4 regions of the Pseudoalteromonas sp. T1lg21 genome follow, and region 3 is predicted to be linked to each of the others. Evidence: predicted binding sites of a transcription regulator. Region 3 holds the regulator's gene; each other region holds the start of a gene.
The links. The regulator LexA, encoded in region 3, represses DNA repair genes until DNA is damaged. The targets are predictions, from matches to a motif close to TACTGTATNNNNATACAGTA.
Positions count from the first base shown of each region.

Region 1: a site for LexA is predicted at 2,365-2,384, ahead of C2M25_RS03345 (LexA family protein). Genes of this name have one in related genera too.
Region 2: a site for LexA is predicted at 2,350-2,369, ahead of ruvC (crossover junction endodeoxyribonuclease RuvC). Genes of this name have one in related genera too.
Region 4: a site for LexA is predicted at 1,944-1,963, ahead of C2M25_RS15020 (YebG family protein). Genes of this name have one in related genera too.

Region 1 covers NZ_PQBX01000004.1:168,839-174,368, forward strand. The annotation lists gene C2M25_RS03325 (hypothetical protein) at 1-65, shown strand, start outside; gene C2M25_RS03330 (hypothetical protein) at 253-621, shown strand; gene C2M25_RS03335 (LexA family protein) at 701-1,075, opposite strand; gene C2M25_RS03340 (hypothetical protein) at 1,288-1,602, opposite strand; gene C2M25_RS03345 (LexA family protein) at 2,013-2,264, opposite strand; gene C2M25_RS03350 (hypothetical protein) at 2,515-2,736, shown strand; gene C2M25_RS03355 (deoxycytidylate deaminase) at 2,831-4,492, opposite strand; gene C2M25_RS21920 (LexA family protein) at 4,612-5,145, opposite strand; gene C2M25_RS03365 (hypothetical protein) at 5,149-5,530, shown strand, end outside.
Region 2 covers NZ_PQBX01000039.1:277,112-282,641, reverse strand. The annotation lists gene C2M25_RS09230 (ABC transporter permease) at 1-2,281, shown strand, start outside; gene ruvC (crossover junction endodeoxyribonuclease RuvC) at 2,420-2,944, shown strand; gene ruvA (Holliday junction branch migration protein RuvA) at 2,946-3,566, shown strand; gene ruvB (Holliday junction branch migration DNA helicase RuvB) at 3,574-4,578, shown strand.
Region 3 covers NZ_PQBX01000065.1:29,624-35,153, reverse strand. The annotation lists gene ctaD (cytochrome c oxidase subunit I) at 1-1,397, opposite strand, end outside; partial or broken gene coxB (cytochrome c oxidase subunit II) at 1,397-2,538, opposite strand; gene lexA (transcriptional repressor LexA) at 2,980-3,597, opposite strand; gene C2M25_RS19610 (PaaI family thioesterase) at 3,758-4,195, shown strand; gene C2M25_RS19605 (hypothetical protein) at 4,203-4,583, opposite strand; gene C2M25_RS19600 (hypothetical protein) at 4,742-5,467, shown strand; gene C2M25_RS19595 (VOC family protein) at 5,442-5,530, opposite strand, start outside.
Region 4 covers NZ_PQBX01000060.1:233,433-238,962, forward strand. The annotation lists gene putP (sodium/proline symporter PutP) at 14-1,525, shown strand; gene C2M25_RS15020 (YebG family protein) at 1,588-1,890, opposite strand; gene C2M25_RS15025 (ComEA family DNA-binding protein) at 2,137-2,430, shown strand; gene C2M25_RS15030 (DUF6170 family protein) at 2,459-2,761, opposite strand; gene dsbB (disulfide bond formation protein DsbB) at 2,761-3,279, opposite strand; gene C2M25_RS15040 (chorismate mutase) at 3,409-4,560, opposite strand; gene C2M25_RS15045 (bifunctional diguanylate cyclase/phosphodiesterase) at 4,895-5,530, shown strand, end outside.

The sequences.
Region 1 (5,530 bases), on a different contig from region 3:
AAGAAATTCGAAACCTGTTTTTTAAACAATTATTAATACTAATAAGTGAAAGAGCTAAAGGGTGAGTATTTTCAATGCAAAATTATTTATGCATTTTGTTGTACAACATCGTTTCTTAAGTTATTTTGTGATCAGGTGTACCTTTTTAAGTTAAATTTATTTTTAATTTTTTTATCTTTAATTCAAGAGTAAATACATTTCTAAGGACTCACCAATTAAATGACTATAGGCTACATTAAAAATGGAGAGAAGATGAAGTTTGAAGATATAGCAAATAATAAGACTCAGGAATTAGTAAAACATTTCTATGCATACCAACGTATTTTATTATCTACTCAGGTGGGCATTACAATAAATGAAGAACCACAGTATCCTGTATACTTTAATGGCTTTGTTGATAAAGTAGATAAAATTAAAGACGAATTGTTCAAATTTGGAATTAAGGCTAAAGAGGTAGTACCCCTTGAAAAAGTAAATTCATCTCTGGAAACGAGCTTTTCAGTTAGCACGCAAGCTTATAAATATCTTTTACTACAAGATAATGATGTAATCGAACCGCCTACAAATATTGATTTAGTTGTTAAGTACATCATTACTAGACTCGATACACCATATAGGTAGTTATTATGATGTAAGCATCAAACTACCCATATTTAAATTAGCAAAAATCCTATGTACTAATTTGCATTGGGGTGATTTGTTAACATCCAAATTCCAAAACACTAGTAGTTCTATGCATCCTAATTGATTGTGTAACTACACCCTCAACATTGTATTGGTCAAACCCTGTTAATTTATATGGTTTATTAGCTGGGTTTGCCGACAACAAAAGGTTATTAGTTAAGTCGGCTATCTTACAAACAAATTGACAGTTTAAGCATGCAACGATTACATCGTTCTGCTTCACATCTTCGGACCTATCAATAATTAACAAATCACCATCAAAGATACCCACACCTTCCATACTACGGCCACTTGCTTGGCTGATAAAAGTTGAGTCCTTCAAAAAGCTGATATCTAACGTTTTAGAAAGCTCTTTAAACTTAGGGCCAACATCAAAATTCACAAGAATCATTTTTAAAGCTGTATTTAGAGTAATTTAATCATTGATAAAATTCTTTCCGTAGATTTCAAATTTCATTTCACTAGAAAGAACTAAAAGCAAAAGAATACAGCAACTTTTAGTTCTTCTGGAATGTTATTTAACATTATTAAATAATCATTCTTCTTTTAATATTTAAACAAGAAGATGAGGTTTAATGATTTAAAGCTGAAAGTTATGCGTATTTAATTTGGTAAAAGTGTAAGTGTCCATCCTTCAGCACCTTCACCACAAGCAAAACCAGTTGCATTACCTGTTTTAGAGCTTAACGAACAATTTCCTACTAGTGAAATAGAGCCACCAGTAAGTCCAAAATTAGTAACGTTTCCGTCTGCAAAATTTTCAGTCCAGTTACATGTAACTCCATAAGGCTGGCTTCCTACTAGGACTGTACATGTGTGAACAGCATTAAATTGGATGGTAAGTGGAGCAACATCATGGTTGTTTGAGCTTGCTTGCCATGTTGTTTGAAATAAATCGTTATGTGTAGCTTCAGACATAAGTTTTCCTTTTTATTGGCTTAATTAGAATTAAGTCGTTTATTCCCATACCTAGATATAACCATTAAATGAGCTAAGTAATTACTGATGGAGGCAACGAGTTGATACTTTCTTCGGTTAACTAGAATACATGTTGTTTTATAAGTAAATTAAGAACAGTAAATTCCAGCTTGAATAAAAGTAGCATGTTTTTTGGACAATTCTAGGTTGAGACAGAAGAAAATTTATTCATCGAAATTGGGGGGGATGTAATGGAACAATATCTATATTAGAACTAAAGAAAACTAGGTGATGAAAAGCTCTTCAAGTAAAAGCTAAAGAGACTTTAATCGTTCAAGTCGAAGTCTCTAACACCCAAACTCTAAAACAGTACTGCTTCTATGCATTCTGATTGATTGTGCAACTACACCCTAAACATTGTATTGGTCAAACCCTGTTAATTTATATGGCTTATTAGCAGGGTTTGCCGACAACAAAAGGTTATTAGTTAAGTCGGCTATCTTACAAACAAATTGACCGTTTAAGCATGCAACGATTACATCGTTCTGCTGCACATCTTTGGCCCTATCAATTATTAACAAATCACCATCATAGATCCCCACACCTTCCATACTACGGCCACTTGCGCGGCCGATAAAAGTTGAGTCCTTTAAAAAGGCCATATCTAACGTTTTAGAAAGCTCTTTAAATTTGGGCCCACATCCACATTTTCGATAATCATAATAGGTACTCGTTACAATCTATTCTAAGATTATAGTCTTTTACTGTATTTTTATACAGTTCTTGATTTTATTATTAGGTCTATGAGGTAACGGATGAATTTAAACTTTAGGGTGTACATCAAAGTTTTTTTACTTAATTGCTTTAAGGTGCAGTGCCAAAAAATAGCTTTTATTCAGAGGAGACAACTATATGTTCTACAGCTTAAGAGCAAGAAGAGCAATCAGAAAGAATCTAACGGGTATTTATGAAGATAGGCCAATAACGGTTGAAGAAGTAGATAATCTATGGATTCAATTACGAGAGACGAGGATACCCAGATATAGATTTATCGAACTTATAAACCAAAATCAGCTAAATAAAGAAGGATTGCAATTAGTATTTGATGCATTGAATCTTTACGATATTGCTTAAATAGAGCCCGCTTTGAGCGGGCACCTTAAGTTATTGAGAAATCAGAACACCCAAAGGGTGTTACTTATATTTCGACTTGACGCAATAAATGTGGCTACTCAATCATTGCATTTAATTCATCTTTATATGCTGCAATTGGTGTGTAAAGCTTGTGAAAAGCCCTGCCAATAGCACCATTAAAGAGAACCATTTGAGGCTGCATTTCTTTTTTACCAGAAGTTAAAATATGATTATGAGAGATACCTGGATATGGGTCAATATAGTAAATTCTCTTCATACCAAGTTGATAGGCTTTTTTTGCACAGAGCTCGCAAGGGCTCGCAGTTGTAAATAAAAAACCTCCTTCAATTCCGCTTCCTCCATCTTTAGACATTTGAAGAAACGCATTTTCTTCTGCATGTAATGAGCGTGTGTGTACTTGATTTTTATCTTCCTTAATTTGGTTATATTCTGATTTAAAGCAATATGAAGGGTTATAACCTGTTTCATTTATTTTTATTAATTTTTGATGCCTCTTTTCCATGTGGTTTCTAAATTCAGTATCTTCTAATTCGAAAGGGCTATATGCCTCCAAATCAACTTTATTTTTAAGGTTATCAACAGACCTTAGATTACAAGGAACTTGGCCATACGGAGCATCATTCCAACCAACAGCTTTAATTGAGAAATTATTCATTGTAACAACGGCGCCAACTTGGCGAGAAAGACAACCTGAATTTAACTTTGATGCATAAGCAACTTGCATGCACCTTTCTTCTGGAGTCGGTGTAATAAGGCCCGGTTTCTGTGCCAGTGATACTAATTTTATTAATTGGTTTGTCAGTTTCTGAAAGGTATCTGAATCACCATCTTTAGCATTACTGTCAATATAAATATCAGCTTTTTGTAAACAGCCTTGAATATCTTGATCTGTAAAACTTTTCTTATCATTTAAGTCGAGACTTGAATATTCTATTTTGTCAATTTGATTAATACTCTCATCTGAGAAACCTTTCTTTATCAGACGTGACTTTCTCACTTCTTCCTCGCAAGAAATCGCGAGTAGATAAAATGCAGAATAGCGTTCTTGAAAATAACTAGCTTCTAGAGGATTTCTAATTGCATCAATCGTAATATAGGTACTTTGATTTTTATCTTTATTTTCTTTATGTAACTCATTAATAATATATTTTATGTTTTGAGCAATGGTGAAAAATTTACCTTTCTTCATGTCGCTTTTAGATACACAACCAGAACGACGAGCATTTCGTCCTAATGCTTGATAGAGTTTAACAAATGTCTCGTTATCTAATTGCTCTCTAATTAACATTGTAAGTTTGTCAAGAAACGTAATAAAAAATTCATATTTAGATAACTTATCTTTCTCCGTTTTTAGCTGTCTTTGAAGAGATAAAAAGAAATTAATATCTGCTGCTCTTATAGAATCTTGAGCTGACAGAAAATTTTTAATTTCTTCTTCAGAAAGTTTCTGTAATAACAAGTACGTTAATATTGAACTAACCCTCAAATGAGTGAATGGGTGCCAATTTTCTCTATAAAACGTATTTAGAATTTTTTCTTTTCGCTGAAAGTTATTCTCAGCATCAGGCCCTGAGAATAAGCAATGCTTTAATTTAGCTTTATCGGTTGATAATATTCTTGCTGCAGATGTACAACCACTGCCTGTTCTACCTGTGAGTCCTATTATTATGAAATCTTCGTTCTTGCTGTGAAGCTTTTCTAGTGCGGATTTTAAGTATTCGTTTGAATTGTTCATGCCTTTGCTCACCATTCTTGTGATTATTAATTATTATTTACTTTAGTAATTCTGTTACTCGTAGAGTTCATCAACAAAATATCTAATTCCATTTCTTTGATATTGATAGTATTTCATTTTTACAGAGATTTCACAGTAAAAATTACTTTTCCTACCAACGTGCAGTTGCCATTGATGGGGATGAGTTGTTCTGGCCAGTTGGGGTTGGCGGCTTTTAGGAACTTTTGATTGCCTTCGATGATCAGCTGTTTGAAAGTGGCTTGGTTGTCGTCATCTAAACGAGCTACAACGTAAGAACCGTGGATGCACTCGGCTTCGGGGTCAACAAATATTAGATCGCCATCATTAAACTTAGGCTCCATGCTTATTCCTTGCACACGAAGAACAAATGACTGTTCACTGCAATTAACTGGGCAAAGGAATCTTTCAGCATCCACAGGGCTAACTTCGGAAATATCTGACCAAGCACCTGCTTGTACCCAACTAATTAGCGGTAGTTTATTGGTTACTATTTTCGTTACTTCCGCATTATCTAATTCACCAACTCCAAACTGTAAATATTCTGGAGTTGTTTCTAATGCTTCAGCTAAAGCTATAATTTTTCTTGGACTAGTGGTAATAACTGTACGCCCATAGCCACGGGCTCTAGGGATGAGTTGTTACTTGATATGGAGGGTCATGACACAAAAGAGATCGAGCAGGTTAAAAAGGATCTAATTTCAGGTAAAAGGATCAGGCGAAACGAGCAAATTTATCAAATAAGAGATGGTCAGTTGCAGGTTCTGGACGAAGCAGCCCAACAAAAACATGAAAAACGACTCGCTATTGAATACCGAGCGAAAACACTCGCCCAAAAATCGGGTAGTTGGCATGTAACCGATGCACATAGACAACAAGCAAAAGAGTTAATAGAGCTTGCATACACATATGCAGAGCATGATGGCCGTGATTCGTTAATTAAAACAAGGAATGAGAATGGGCTTGTTGTAATAGGGGACTGGGATTTGGCCTTGTTAGTTAATGATGATCAAGCTTCTG
Region 2 (5,530 bases), on a different contig from region 3:
AGCCAACCAAGATAACTTACGCACCGCAAAAATAACCTACTTCGACACCATGTTATTTGCCGGTGACGAAATGCAGCTTGGTTCGGTTAAAGCGGTATCAAACACTTATCCGTTAAAAGGTGAGTTAAAAGTTAAAACTAGCCTGACTGGCCAACCAGAAGTAACAACCGAGATCCCAAGCCGTGGTGAAGTATGGTTAAGTGAATCGGTGTTTTATGCGCTGAATATTAAAGTGGGCGATAAAGTAGAGCTTGGCGCTGCTACGTTTACGGCTAGTCATGTTGTAGCTGAAGAGCCAGATGCACCGTTTAATGTGTTTTCAAGCAGCCAGCGAATCTTAATCAATGAAGCAGACATTGCTGTAACCGAGGTAATACAGCCGGGGAGTCGGGTATTTTATCGTCAACTTTATGCTGGCGATAAAAATAATTTAGATGCCTTTTATGCGTGGTTAAAACCACAAATGAAAGAAAACCAAAATTGGTATGGTGTTAAAGACCGCCAGTCACCTATTTCTAATAGTTTAAATCGTGCCGAAAGCTACTTATTGTTAGCAGGTTTGCTTGGCATTATTTTAGCTGCCGTTGCTATTGCGGTATCGGCAAAACGGTATTGTGAACGTCAGTACGACCCAGTTGCGATGATGAAAACGCTCGGCGGCAGTCGCGCTATGATCCGTAAAATCTATTTACTTCACTTAAGCCTTGTATGTTCAATGTCGGTGATTGTGGGTTTACTGATTGGTTATGGCTTACAAGCAATTGCCACTGATTATTTAGCACAAACCATGGGCTCAGCACTGCCTAGTGCATCGGCAAAACCTTGGATCATTGCAATTAGCACAGGCGTGATTTGTGCGGTAATGTTTTCGATTAAACCGCTACTCGATTTATTTGATATTCCGCCGCTGCGTGTACTTCGCCGTAACTTAGGTGACCGTTTATTGGTAAGTAAAGTGCACTTGGCTATGTCGGCACTTACTGTGTTTTTATTGATGTGGTTATTTAGTAATAACATCAAAATAAGTGCAATTTTGTTCCTTTCGACGGCATTTTTAATTGCTGTGTTATTTGGTCTATCAAAGGTTATTTTTGGTGGTGGCCGCAAACTTGGCTTGAGTCCGGGCAATAGTTGGTCATTGGCGATTGCGTCAATTCAAAAGCGTGCCAATGTGAATGCGGTACAATTAATTAGCTTTGCTTTGGCTATCAAGCTATTACTGTTTTTAATTGTACTTAAGAACGACATGATTTCGGACTGGCAGTCTCAGCTTCCTGAAAATGCACCTAATTCATTTTTAGTGAACATTACTGAGCAAGAGTTAGAGCCTATTACGAGCTTCTTAGCACAAAACGATATGCCCACGTCTGATTTCTATCCGGTTGTGCGTGGTCGCGTAAATGCTGTTAATGGTGAGTTGGTTGCCCGTGAAGTATCACAAGAAGACAACGAAAAGAAAGACGAAGAAGCCCGCTCTGGTATTGGCCGTGAGTTAAACCTAACTTGGCGTAAAGACTTACCTAATCAAAACGAGCTTATCGACGGTACATGGTTTAGCGAAGACTCAGTAGCCGAGGCATCGGTCGAAGAGTCGATGCTTGAACGCCTTGATGTAAAAATAGGCGATACGCTTACTTTCCTAATTGGTGCGCAATCATTCGATGCAAAAATTACCAGTGTGCGTAAGGTTAATTGGACCACGCTTAAACCTAACTTCTTTATTATTTTAAGTCCTGATGTGCTAGCGAGTTTTCCTGCTACTTATATTTCATCAGTGAATGTAAAAGCAGAGAAAAAACGAGAGTTTAATGAGCTAATGCGCCAATACCCCACGGTTAACGTGATAGATGTTGAAAGCTTCATTAAACAAATTCGCTCAACCATAGAGCAAGTATCGTTAGCGATTGGCTTTGTACTAGCGATTGTGGTTGCCTGTGGCGCTTTAGTGCTTATTTCGCAAGTACAAGCAAGTTTAGGTGAGCGAATGCAAGAGATTGTTATTTTGCGGACCTTAGGTGCGAAAGGGCGCTTAATTAAAAATGCCACCTTATATGAGTTTTTACTATTAGGCGTTACCGCAGGCTTAGTGGCTGCTATTGTCAGTGACATCGCTCTGTTGATAGTGCAAAGGCAAATGTTCGATTTAGCAGGTAAGTTTCACCCTCATATTTGGGTGATTGGCCCAGCAGTCGGTGGCTTATTCGTGGCATGTTTGGGCTATTTGATGATAGCCCGCACAATGCGAAAAAATACCCAAGGCTTATTACGCTCGCTCGCGTAAATGTCTTACTTAAAGGTTGACTATAAAATGCTCGCAATTGCGGGCATTTTTTATGAATTGCAATTGGTTACTGGTAATTTATACAGTGCTCTGGCATTATTAACCGCAGATAATAATGATAATAGACGGGTCAGTTAGTTGGCGATTATTTTAGGGATTGATCCTGGTTCACGATTAACAGGGTACGGCGTGATTGCTCACCAAGGTGCTAAGTTCACTTATTTAGGCAGTGGCTGCATTAAACTGGCCGATCATGATTTTCCTGTACGCTTAAAAATGATTTACCAAGGGATCAGTCAATTGGTAGAGCAATTCTCCCCAGACAGTTTTGCTATCGAAAAAGTGTTTATGGCGCATAACCCCGACTCGGCACTTAAACTAGGCCAAGCACGTGGTGCAGCGATTGTTGGTGCTTCAATGGCAGAGCTGCCAGTTTATGAATATTCAGCTAGGCAAATTAAGCAGGCCGTTGTAGGTAATGGCGGAGCCGATAAGTCCCAAGTACAGCATATGGTTAAAAACATTTTAAAGCTGCCAGGTACCCCTCAAGCCGATGCCGCAGATGCTTTAGCAATCGCTATTTGTCATGCACACTCAGAACAAAATTTAATAAAACTTGCGGGCAGTGCGAGCAAAACCGTAAGAGGACGATTAAGGAAGTAATATGATTGGTCGATTAAATGGCTTACTTGTTGAAAAGCAGCCACCAGAAATTCTTATCGAAGTAAGTGGTGTAGGCTACGAAGTACAAATGCCCATGACTTGCTTTTATGATTTACCAGCAGTGGGTGAGCAAGCGATTATTTATACCCATTTTGTGGTACGTGAAGATGCCCAGCTATTATTTGGCTTTAACAACAAAACCGAGCGCACTTTATTTAGAGAGCTTTTAAAAGCCAATGGTGTAGGGCCAAAACTTGGTCTTGCTATTTTATCGGGTATGTCGGCGCAGCAATTTGTAAGTTGTGTTAATAATGAAGATGCGACCACACTGGTTAAACTGCCGGGTGTTGGTAAAAAAACGGCTGAGCGTTTAGTACTCGAAATGAAAGACAGGCTTAAAAATTGGGGTAATGACTTATTTACGCCATTTAGCGATAATGCCGTAATTGAGCCATCAAGTAATGATACCCTTGTGGCAAACAATGCTGCCGATGATGCTGTATCGGCACTTGTGGCATTAGGCTATAAGCTACCGCAAGCACAAAAAGCGGTTAAAACAGTGAACAAACCAGATATGACGACCGAGGTTCTAATTAAAGAAGCTCTAAAATCAATGTTGTGAGTAAACCATGATTGAAGCAGATCGCTTAATAGATGCGAGTGAACAAAGTAACGAAGACAGTGTTGATCGTGCCATACGACCAAAACTGTTAACCGATTACACAGGCCAGCCGCATGTTAAGCAGCAAATGGAAATTTTTATTGAGGCAGCTCGCCATCGTGGCGAAGCGCTGGATCACTTATTAATATTTGGTCCACCGGGTCTTGGTAAAACTACACTTGCAAACATTGTAGCCAACGAGCTTAACGTTAATATTAAAACGACGTCGGGGCCAGTACTGGAAAAAGCAGGCGATTTAGCCGCGCTTTTAACGAATCTTGAAGAAGGTGACGTACTGTTTATTGATGAAATACATCGTTTGAGCCCGCAAGTCGAAGAGATTTTGTATCCTGCGATGGAAGATTATCAGCTGGATATAATGATAGGTGAAGGCCCTGCAGCACGCTCAATAAAGCTCGATTTACCACCATTTACTCTAATAGGCGCGACAACGCGTGCAGGATCACTCACTTCACCTCTTAGAGACCGCTTTGGTATTGTTCAACGATTAGAGTTTTATTCTGTTGAAGACTTATCAAAAATTGTTGCCCGTTCAGCACGCTTTTTAGAATTAACGATGTGCGATGAAGGCGCAACCGAAATCGCCAAGCGCTCACGCGGTACGCCGCGAATAGCAAACCGTTTATTACGCCGTGTTCGTGATTACACCCAAGTGAAATCAGACGGTAAAGTGAATGCTACAGTTGCAGAGCAAGCCCTCGATATGATTGATGTTGATAAAAGCGGTTTTGACTACATGGATAGAAAATACCTGCTTGCGATCATCGAAAAATTTATGGGTGGCCCCGTTGGCCTTGATAACCTCGCGGCTGCAATTGGTGAAGAAAAAGAAACCATTGAAGATGTGATAGAGCCGTTTTTAATTCAACAAGGCTTTATACAACGCACCCCACGTGGACGACTTGTTTCAGACATCGCTTATTTACACTTTGGGCTAACGCCAGCGAAATAACTAAAACCCCGCGAAGCGGGGTTTTTTGTAGTTAGACATTAGAAGTTAGGTTTTTTAGTAGTTAGACTTCAGAAGTTAGATATCAGTTGATCGAGAGGGTGGTTTTATTTTTTTGTGTAATTAAACATAAAGCTTGCTATCTATGAAATTGGTTTTACTTTGTTCTAACCACTAACCACTAACCACTAACCACTAACCACTAACCACTAACCACTAACCACTAACCACTAACCACTAACCACTAACCACTAACCAGTGGATTGTTGTCTCATTTTAACATCTGTAATTCACATGCTGTTAAGTTATCGGTAGGTATTCTCGTTGACGTTTGAATAGGCAAAAAAAAGCCCGCATAAGAATGCGGGCAAACAACAAGTTGAAGGAAGTAATCCAGGGAACTACGGTCTACTTAAATAAGGTTTTATCCAGATTTAAGCAAACCTGAGCAATACGAAACTTCATATTGCTAAAAACGGAGCTTAATGAAAGAAACTTTCATGAGGTTGCTAGCTCGGTATAGGTAAATAATACGCAATGGTGGATTTTTCTTCAAACTAGAAAAATTTTATTTTCAGATAAAAAAAACTAATGTGAGCAAAAAATCAAATTGTTTTCTTTTTGTTCACTTTTTGTCTGTTTATGTTTTAAATCACTGAATAAAAGGCTTTTTATAAATTTTGTGATCTTTATTCAGGATTAGTTTAAGTATTATGTAGTAGATTTGCAAAAGTGCTTTTGGGTGTTTATGCGTTATTTATGAATAAACGCCGTGTTTTTGAGTGTTTTGGTTGCTTTTTAGTGTCACTGTAATGACTTATTATTAAGGTGAAAATATGCATAAAAGTGTTGATAAAAGCTAATATGGCTAAAAAATAACTAAGCAAATTGCTTTTTACCGTTATTTGCCGCTAATTCACAGCAAGAGCGTTGTCAGTTCATAACTGACTAGATA
Region 3 (5,530 bases):
GCAAACTGCAGAGCATAGTCAGGGATACGACGTGGCATACCCGCAAGGCCAACAAAATGCATAGGGAAGAACAATACGTTGACACTAATTAGCGATAGCCAGAAATGCCATTTCGCTAGTGTTTCGTTGTACATGTTGCCTGTCCATTTTGGTAGCCAGTAATAAGCTCCCGCCATAATTGAGAACACGGCGCCTGTTACTAACACATAATGGAAATGTGCCACCACAAAGTAGGTATCGTGATACTGGAAGTCAGCCGGAGTAATCGCGAGCATCAAGCCAGAGAAACCACCCAAAGTGAACAACACGATAAAGGCGATGGCAAACATCATCGGAATTTCAAAACTAATTGAGCCGCGCCACATAGTAGCCACCCAATTAAACACCTTAACCCCTGTGGGTACCGAAATGAGCATAGTTGCGTACATGAAGAACAGCTCACCGGCTACAGGCATCCCGGTAGTAAACATATGGTGTGCCCACACAATAAAACTCAAAAGAGCAATCGATGAGGTTGCATACACCATAGAAGCGTAGCCAAATAACTTTTTGCGTGAAAAGGTTGGCACAATAGTCGAAATAATACCAAAGGCCGGCAAAATCATGATGTACACTTCAGGGTGACCGAAGAACCAGAAGATATGCTGGAACATCACGGGGTCGCCCCCTCCCGCGGCATCAAAAAAGCTCGTTGCAAAGTATTTATCGGTCAACACCATTGTGACCGCTCCTGCTAAAACAGGCATTACAGCAATTAACAAAAATGCGGTGATTAACCAAGTCCAGACAAACAGTGGCAGTTTCATCCACGTCATACCGGGCGCTCTTAGATTGACGATAGTCACGATAACGTTAATCGCCCCCATAATTGAGCTGATACCCATGATATGTACGGCAAATACAAATAGTGCAGTGTTATCGTTACTGTAAGTGGTGGAAAGTGGTGCGTAGAATGTCCAGCCAAATGCAGGACCGCCCCCCGGCATGAGTAAAGAAGCTAGCAGGATTAAAAATGCGAAAGGTAATATCCAAAAGCTCCAGTTGTTCATGCGCGGCAGCGCCATATCAGGTGCACCAATCATCATAGGCACCATCCAGTTAGCAAGCCCAGTAAATGCGGGCATAACAGCACCAAACACCATGATCAAACCATGTACCGTGGTCATTTGGTTAAAAAAGTGCGGATCGACTAACTGTAATCCTGGCTGAAATAATTCAGCGCGGATCACCATAGCCATCGCTCCACCAATCAAGAACATGGTAAGAGAAAAGATCAGGTATAAACTCCCAATGTCTTTATGATTGGTGGTGTAAAGCCAACGCTTAAACCCTTTCGCAGGATGATGATGGTCGTGATGCGCATGCCCTGTTGCTTGCTCATTAATAACGTTACTCATTATTTCGCCTCCGCTGCTGCATCAATCGCGGCTTGAATTTGACTCGGTTGGATCACATCGCCTGTATCATTACCCCATGCATTTCGCTTATAGGTAATAACCGCAGCAAGTTGCTTAATTGAAAGCTGCTTATCAAACGCTTGCATCGCCGTACCAGGGCGGCCATGTAACACAACATCAATGTGGTCTTTCACATCACCTAACACGATTGGGCTGCCTTTCAACGCAGGAAACACGCCTGGCAACCCCATACCTGTTGGCTGATGACAAGCGGCACAACTAGCCATGTAGACTTGCTCACCCAAGGTCATGAGCTCTTCTTTTGGTAATGTTTGATCGAGTAAAGCTGCATCAGCGGCTGCTGCATTGGCTTTTTCTTGTTTGGCATCAGCAAGCCAATTAGCAAACTCATCTTCAGGAAGGGCTTTCACTACAACGGGCATAAAGCCATGATCTTTACCGCATAACTCTGCGCATTGACCACGATACACACCCGGCTCGTTAATACGAGTCCACGCTTCATTAATAAACCCTGGGTTTGCGTCCTTTTTAACCGCAAAGTCAGGCACCCACCACGAATGAATCACATCGTCAGAGGTCATTAAAAAGCGAACTTTTTTATTGATAGGCAGTACCAAGGGTTTATCAACTTCAAGCAAATAATGCTCAGTTTTTTCTGCTTGGTTGTCTATTTGATCTTTCGGTGTAGCTAGAATTGAGTAGTAGGCAATATCTTCACCCATGTACTCGTAATGCCATTTCCATTGCGAGCCAGTCACTTTAATTGTGATATCGGCTTTAGAGGCATCTTCCATAGCAATGAGGGTTTTTGTTGCAGGCACAGCCATCGCGATTAGTATAACAAACGGAATGGCAGTCCAAAGTATTTCAACTTTTGTACTTTCATGAAATTGGGCTGGCTTAGCCCCTTTAGATTTACGGTGGTGTATTAAAGCCCAAAACATCACCGCAAAAACGATGATGCCAATCACACAACGATAATAAATATCGTCATGTGTAACTCATAAACATTATTACTTATATCAGTCACCCCTTTACGCATATTGAATTGGCTGTTTGCCAATGCAAATTGCACAGGTGCGAGTAATATAAGCCACAAGGCGTAACGCAGTTTACCCATGTGACGGCTCCTTTAAATGCTATTGCAAGACGCAAAGCGAAAAGGCGTTACAGCAAGGTGCCCATTCGTATTTTTATTGTTTAGATCGAATTCGTATCATCACGACGCAATGAAATGATACAAGCCCGTTGTATAACTCCCTGACACGTTTAGGTGTGTCAATTTCGTAAATAGGTGTTAATACAATGTACTAACCAATTAGTTAAAAAATGAGCAATAAGCAAGTTTTAGTGATAATAAATGTTTATTTTGGTGCAAAAATAACAACTATAATCAGCGCGTTATTTAATGTTTAGGCGTACAAACAAAATACAAAAAGAGAGGGAAACTGCGCCATATAAGGCTTTAAATGATGAGTAAGGATTCACAAATCCTAATTAAGTAGCAAAATTTCGATGGTGCACCAAATTAAGTCAATTTAATGCACCAAGTTGGGAACACTTACATCCAGTCAGCGTTTCGAATAACCCCTACCGCTAATCCTTCGATATTGAACGATTCGTGCTCTAGGTCAACTTCAATAGGTGAAAACTCTTCGTTCTCAGCGTGTAAAAATACTTTTCGGCCAGCTTTTTCTAAACGCTTAACAGTCACGTCTTCATCAACTCGTGCAACAACAACTTGGCCATTTTCAGCAACTTGTGTTCTATGTACTGCAAGTAAATCACCGTCCATGATGCCAATGTCTTTCATACTCATGCCATTTACACGCAGTAAGAAATCAGCGGCAGGCTTAAATAACGACGGATCAACTTGGCAATGGCTTTCAACATGCTCTTGGGCCAAAATAGGTTCGCCCGCTGCAACACGGCCAATTAAAGGTAAACCTAATTGCTCTGGTTCATCTTCTTCGATTAATTGAATACCACGACTCGCCCCAGGCTTCATTTTGATCATGCCTTTTTTTGCCAGTGCTTTTAGGTGCTCTTCAGCGGCATTGGCACTTTTAAAACCCAATGTTTGAGCTATTTCAGCACGCGTTGGTGGCATGCCTGTATCTTTAATAAAGACTTTAATGAGTTCTAAAATTTGCGATTGGCGTTTAGTTAATGGGCGCATACAACTGGTTTTCCATACAGTACATTTAACTGTGAGTATATACAGTTATCTGAAAATCGCAAATTTAATTAATACCGTCATATTGCTACAAAACTTACATTGAACCTCACTCTAAGATGCCATAAGGTATTAGCTTTAATTAGCAGGCTAAGGAAACACAATGAGCATTTGGCACCACCCAATCACGCTAGAGCTATGTAAAGAATTGGAGCAAGGGATCACCGGGCAAGGCACTTTAATGAAAACCATGGGCATTGAAGTGACAGAAATTGGCGATGACTATTTAGTGGCGACGATGCCTGCCATCCCAGAACATCATAACCCTATGGGCATGGTACATGGCGGAGCAAACGTTGTGTTAGCCGAGACAGTGGCAAGCTATGCAGCCAACTTTGTGGTTGATTTCAATAAATTCTACGCTGTTGGCCAAGAGATTAATGCCAACCATATGAAAGCATCACGTAAGGGAGTTTTAACTGCAACGGCTAGACCGCTGCATTTAGGAAAGCGCACCTCTGTTTGGGATATTAAAATTACCAATGCCGCAGGAGAGCTATGCTGCGTATCAAGAATGACCGCAGCGGTAGTAGAGCGCTAAATTCGACCTATTTTTCAACAGGATAAATAGTAATTTCAATCCCTGCGCCAATTGCTGAGATACGTAACAAGGTATCGGCATGCAGGGGTTGATTAAAGCATTTTGGCGAATTACCTGATTCAAAACCTATATCAAATGTTCGTTTTGAGCACGATAACCACTGTTTTAATGCATTGCGCGAGCAAGACTCAATAAGCTCGCAAAGCTGGTTAATCGCTTTATCTGGAGAGCTGATATCTGCGGTTGCTTCAATCCGTGCAAGTTGGCGGTATTCATCTTGGTCATAATGTAAAACCATGGCGTTTTTCTTCAAATCAGCAACAAGCGCACTAATATCGTGCTTTGATTCAAGCTCCAGATCTACATTTAAAAATTGAATTTCCGACATACTCTCGTTTTTACCCTCTATTGATATCGACTGAAACTTTAACTCAGTTTTGTATATATACCAAATCTAGAATACAGTTAATGCGACATTATGCCGCATTGGCAATACAGTTAAACAACTTAAAATAGCACCCATACAACAATAATAACGGGGTAATAATGAATAAACGCATGTTCAAGTATGCTCGTAAAGGGCATAAATGGCTTGGCTACTTGCTCGCTTTACAGATCTTCTTTTGGCTCTTAGGTGGGCTGGTAATGAGCTCATTACCGCTTGAAAAAGTGCATGGCAAACATTTGGCTAACCGCAGTTTAAGTAGCCCATTTATAGTGTCAGACTACCCTACTTCGATTGATAAAATAACCGCGCAATTTGAGCAAATCGAAGGTATTAAATATAGCCATTTTTTAAACACCCCGATTATAGAAGTCACCACCCCTCGCGGTGTCTTCAATTTTGATGGTAGAACGGGTTATAAAATGTCTGCTCCAAATGAAGCTCAAATCATTGAAAATGCACAAGCTCACCTGCTTATTAATGCTAACATGACTCAAGCGCAGCTATTACCAAAAGGGCCAAGAGAAGTCGGTCACAAAGCCAATGTTTGGCAAGTAAGCTTTGATGATTGGCTAACAACCACCTTATATCTAGATAGCCAAACCGGTAAGGTTATTACTGTGCGCAGCACCTTGTGGCGCATTTTCGACTTTTTCTGGATGCTGCACATTATGGATTATGATGAGCGAGAAAACTTTAACAACCCATTGCTTATCAGCTTCTCAGCCACCAGCGTGCTGTTTTGTATAACTGGGATTATTTTGTTACTACAAAACGTTCGTTTAAAGCGAAAAAAGCCAGCTATACGTGCTGTTCAATCAAAATAGGATTGCCGTCTGGGTCGGTGATAATAAAACTCGCGTCACCGGCCTTTTGTATCTCTAACCCCT
Region 4 (5,530 bases), on a different contig from region 3:
TTTGGAAACAGGAATGATAATTTCGTTAGCATTGTACTTCATCGTTATGCTGGGGATTGGGCTATATGCTTATAAGCAATCCACAGATGATGTATCAGGTTATATGCTAGGTGGTCGTAATTTATCACCAAGTGTTGCAGCGCTTTCAGCTGGCGCGTCAGATATGAGTGGTTGGTTGCTGATGGGCCTACCTGGTGCAATGTACTTGTTTGGTTTAAGCAAAGTTTGGATTGCTATAGGTCTCGTATTAGGTGCTTGGGCTAACTACTTTTTAGTTGCACCTCGATTACGTGTGTACACAGAAAAAGCAAATGACTCAATCACCATTCCAGATTACTTCGCTAACCGCTTTGATGATAATAAAAATATACTGCGTGTTATTTCTGCGATTGTAATCATCGTTTTCTTTACCTTGTATACCTCATCAGGCGTTGTTGCTGGCGGCAAGTTATTCGAAAATTCATTTAATATGAGTTACGAGATGGGTCTGTACATTACAACGGGTGTTGTTGTTATTTACACCTTGTTTGGTGGCTTCTTAGCAGTGAGCCTTACAGACTTTGTACAAGGCTGTATCATGTTTATCTCGCTACTGGCAGTGCCGATTGCAACCTATACCATGCTTGATCAACCGTTTATGGATACCTTAGCAAATGCACGTTATGACTTACTGCTAAGCTCACCGAAAGACACTGAGATCCACGCCCTGAATATGATGGATTGGTTTGCCGGTGGCTCAACGATTGCCATTATCTCTGCTATGGCATGGGGCCTTGGTTATTTTGGTCAACCACACATTATTGTGCGTTTTATGTCGGTACGTTCTGTTAAAGATATGCCAACTATGCGTCGTGTGGGTATGTCGTGGATGACACTTTCAGCAATTGGTGCTGTATTAACAGGTCTTTTTGGTGCGGCATATATGCTTGAGAACCAAATGCCAATTGATGATAAAGAAACCATTTTCTTAGTGTTGTCTGAGCTAATCTTCCATCCTTTAATTGCAGGCTTCTTATTAGCAGCAATTTTAGCCGCCATTATGAGTACCATCTCGTCGCAGTTATTGGTGTGTTCAAGCTCACTTACAGAAGATTTTTATAAAATCTATTTAAACCGCAATGCATCACAAAAAGAGCTTGTTTTAGTCGGCCGTATCAGCGTAATGCTGGTAGCAATTCTTGCTATTTACCTCGCTTATGACCGTGATAGCTCGATTCTTGATTTGGTTAGTAATGCTTGGGCAGGTTTCGGTGCTGCATTTGGCCCATTAGTGCTGCTTAGTCTTTACTGGAAACGTATGAACTTGCAAGGTGCGATTAGCGGTATGGTGGTCGGTGCTGCAACAGTCCTGTTTTGGATTTACGCGCCAATTACTATTAATGGTCAAACGCTGAGTGCACTCCTTTATGAGATTGTCCCGGGCTTTGTTTTATCGACTATTGCAATTGTCGTAGTGAGCCTGATGACGGCTGTGCCGAAAAAAGAAATCACAGATTTATTTGATGAAGTTGAATCATCACTGTAATTTTTGATTGAGTACAAAAAAGGGCAACTGATGTTGCCCTTTTTTATGATCTAAATTTGCTTTTAGCTAGCCGCTTTTTCTTTTATATCTGATACGTTATCTGCAGATTTAGCTTTTTTAGGTTTCGGCTCTACTTCTTTAGCGCCTTTAAGCACCGCCATAAACTGATCTTTTTCTTTTGCCATTTCAAGTGCCAGCGATTCAATTTGTTGTTCGCTTAATGGTACATCAACTTTTTCAAGCATTAGTTCTAATGACTCAGCAATGTCGAGCATTTTGTCATACGCATCAGCTTCTTTTTTAGTAGTAAACGTCATGCGCTCGACTCCGTTTCTTTCTACAACATATTTAACAACAACAGCCATGATTTCTCCTGCATTTAAGCGTGGCATTTGCAGCGTAAAATCGCCACCTTGATTACTGTTTTTATATACAGTAATGCTTCGCGCTTTACTTTGCAAGTAGCAAGCGAAAATATTTATTCAGCAAATTTGACAATAATAGGGATATTAGCTTTATTTAAAATGTTACCCAAAGTTAAACACAAGCGATGGAGTGAGTGTTGGGTAACGGCTAATTATCTGTCCAAGATGGACATCATGGAGGAAATTATGAAACTACTATCAAGTATTTTACTTGCCACTAGTCTTGCATTACTGCCAACGACACAGGCATCAGCCGAAACACCAACCAAAGCTACACAAGTTAAAATGCAAAAGCTGAGTATTAATAAAGCCAGCATTGAGCAGTTAACTCAGTTACCAGGAATCGGTGAATCAAAAGCGAAGGCGATTGTTGAACATCGTACTAAGCAAGGTCCGTTTAAATCGGTTGAACAATTAAAAGAAGTAAAAGGAATTGGCGATAAGCTATTTGCTAAACTTGAGGGAAAAATTACATTATAAATAGCAGACTATATACATAAACAGGGCGTTATTCGCCCTGTTTAAATTCATCGATAGCTTTGTCTAAATGCGCTAACGCGAACATGTTTTCGATAGGTGTTGTGATAAGGGGGTAACTTAAACCTGCTAACAACAACCAAGGGATGAGCATCCAGCCTTCAAAGTAAGCTAAACCTAAAAATAATGGCGCTAAAAAGGCAAGCTTGCACACCGATAAAATAATTTTTTTGCTCGGGCTTAAATGAGCCAAAGCAAGGGCAATAATTTGCTGGCGTTGCCTTACTTTAAATGCTTTTAAAGCGGGGATTTGACTAGTAAAAAAATAAATCATTACAGCGACTTTTTGCTCACTAAACGGCTAACTACTACGGCTATAAATACCACTGAAAACGCCGCAAAAATAACTTCCATCCAAGCCGGCATACTCATAGAAGCAAACTGCCAATCGATATTGCCGCAATCACCTGTGGCTGCAAAGAAGCTAGGGATCCACTCATGCAGTGGCATAAAGCTTGGGAAGTTAGGTTCAAATGCACAACTAAATGCAAAAGGGTCGGTATTGTTTTGCATTGCAATATGTTCTTTAGCAATAAAGTAACCCCAAATTGCAGAGACACCCCAAGTGGCAAATGCAACGAGTCGAAGAACCATATTTTGTGGGTTAATCGCACCGATAACACCCGCAGCAAGTAAGCCTAGAACAGCAGTACGTTGATAAATACACATAATGCAGGGTTCAAGCCCCATGTTGTATTGGAAAAATAACGCGGTGACTTCGAAAGCGAGGGAGATAAAGGCTAATAATAACCAAGGTGTTCTTTTAGTTGCTAATTCTGCTAACCAATTCATGAAAGATCCAATGTATAATTGTTTTCAAGATTATGCTTAGACAGAGCAGTGGGTGCAAGTATCTAAGATGAAATTATACGAAAAAGGAGCCAACCAGCTCCTTTTCATTCATCTTATCTATGCTGCCTATTACACACTAACAGCTTGCAAAGACTCACTTTGATAGCAGCCTAATACACGTGTGTACTGGGTGTGTTCTTTCAACTCTTCAAGCGCTTGCTTAACATGTAAGTCATCAAGGTTTGCTTCAAGGTCAACATAAAACACTTCTTCCCATGGGTTACCTGGAACTGGGCGAGATTCTAATTTTACTAGGTTGATTTGATGATGCTTAAAGATCATTAAGGCATCAGCCAACGAACCCGCTTGTTGTTTGGTGGCCATAATTATACTGGTTTTAGTTGGAATTTGCTTTGATACTTGCAGCGGTTTACGTGCGACAACAATGAAGCGGCTGTGGTTTTCGCTTTGGTTTGCAAGGCCTGACTTAACGACTTCTAATCCAACGTTTTTACCTGCTTGCGCTGAACCGATAGCGGCGCTATTTGAAGTTTCTACCGCTGATTGTAATGCATGGAAAGTTGAATCACAGGTTTCATGTTGAATATCACCTAGCCCCTGAATGAAGCGGCTACATTGAGCAAAAGGCTGTGGGTGAGCAAAGATTTTATTAATATGTGAAAGCTCAGTCCCTGGCATTGCTAATAAACAGTGTTCAACGCTGTGAGTTACTTCACCAACGATTGAAACTTGCGCATGTTGTAATAAATCGAAAACTTCATTGATACTTCCTGAGCTGGTGTTTTCAATTGGTAGTAAGCCAAAATCAGCTTGGCCACTTTCAACCTTACCAGTGATTTGTTCAAAGCTTGAGCAGCCCATTTCAATGACTTTTCCAGGACGGCGGCTGAAATATTTATGACAGGCTAATTGGCTATAAGAGCCTTGACCACCTAAATAAGCAACGCGGTGCGTTTCGCTCATCGCTTCTGGGTTAAGATTCTTTTGTAGCATGGCTTGTTGGTTTAAAACCGAATCTTCAAGAATGGTTTGGAACACATTATTAATGTAGTACGCATCCAGTCCTAGCGACTTACCATAATTAATAAGCTTTTCGAGTAATGCTTGTTCGCGGGCTTCATCGCGAATTGGTTTGTTATTGGCAATTTTATATTCAACTACGCTGTGGCTAATACGGCGTCTTTTAGCCAGTAACACCAATAAGTCGGAATCTATTTCATTAATATCGTGTCGTAACGCATTTAATGTATCAATGCTCATGTTGGTTTCCTCATTCCAAAACAGTGCACAAGCAAAAAAGCCTCCCAAGTGGGAGGCTTTAGCTATTCGGTGAATTTATCTCGCAAACAGTTAAGCCTCCTCTATCTAAAGAAGCTAAAAAACGAAAAATAAGTGCGAGAGATAATTTGTTTCATTGAACTAATGTAAAAACACTTGTATGTAAAGTCAACTGCCTATCGCAGCTAATTTAGAAAACATCGGTGTTTACTCAGAAAATTCATTTATATTTATAAAAAATTTATAAATATAAAAATGAATCTGGTATATTTGTTTTTGCACAATAAATAATAACAATTATTAATAAGGTAGTCCTGTGGTGTATCGACGACCGCCATCACGTTTTGGTGTGAATTCATTAAGTATGAAATTGTCGCTGCTGATCTCTGCGATTTGTTTGATTGCAGGTATATGTGCTGCGGCTTTGATGCTTAAATCTGAAGAAAAACAGCTTGTGTTTGAAGAGCACGAACTTTTAAAGCACTCTAGTGAACGCTTGAGTCGTCAATTTAACCGCTTGATCAAAACCAAAATCAATATTGCTGAGCAGGCGAATAACGTCGTAAGCAGCCAACTCCTTCACAACGAATCGCATTTACAAAGTAAACGCAGCGCAGAACTCAAATTTGCCCTCGATGGCAGTATCCGTAGTACCTCAGAAGATGGCTTATCGGCTGCGTTTCTCCCTCAAGATAAATATTCTGAATTTTATAAACAGCTTATAAACGATTCTGAATCGCTATGGAAAATCGTTTCACCGACCTTAATTCAAGATTTCTTTAATTTTTACCTTGTCACCAAAGATAACTTTATTCGAATCGCGCCACCAAACTGGGCACTCAATGTACCTGGTGACTTTGATTTTACTAAAGGCGAAACCTTCAATTACGCTCAGGCTGCAACTAACCCAAGCCGAGAAGCGGTGTGGTCAAAAGTGTATTACGATACTATT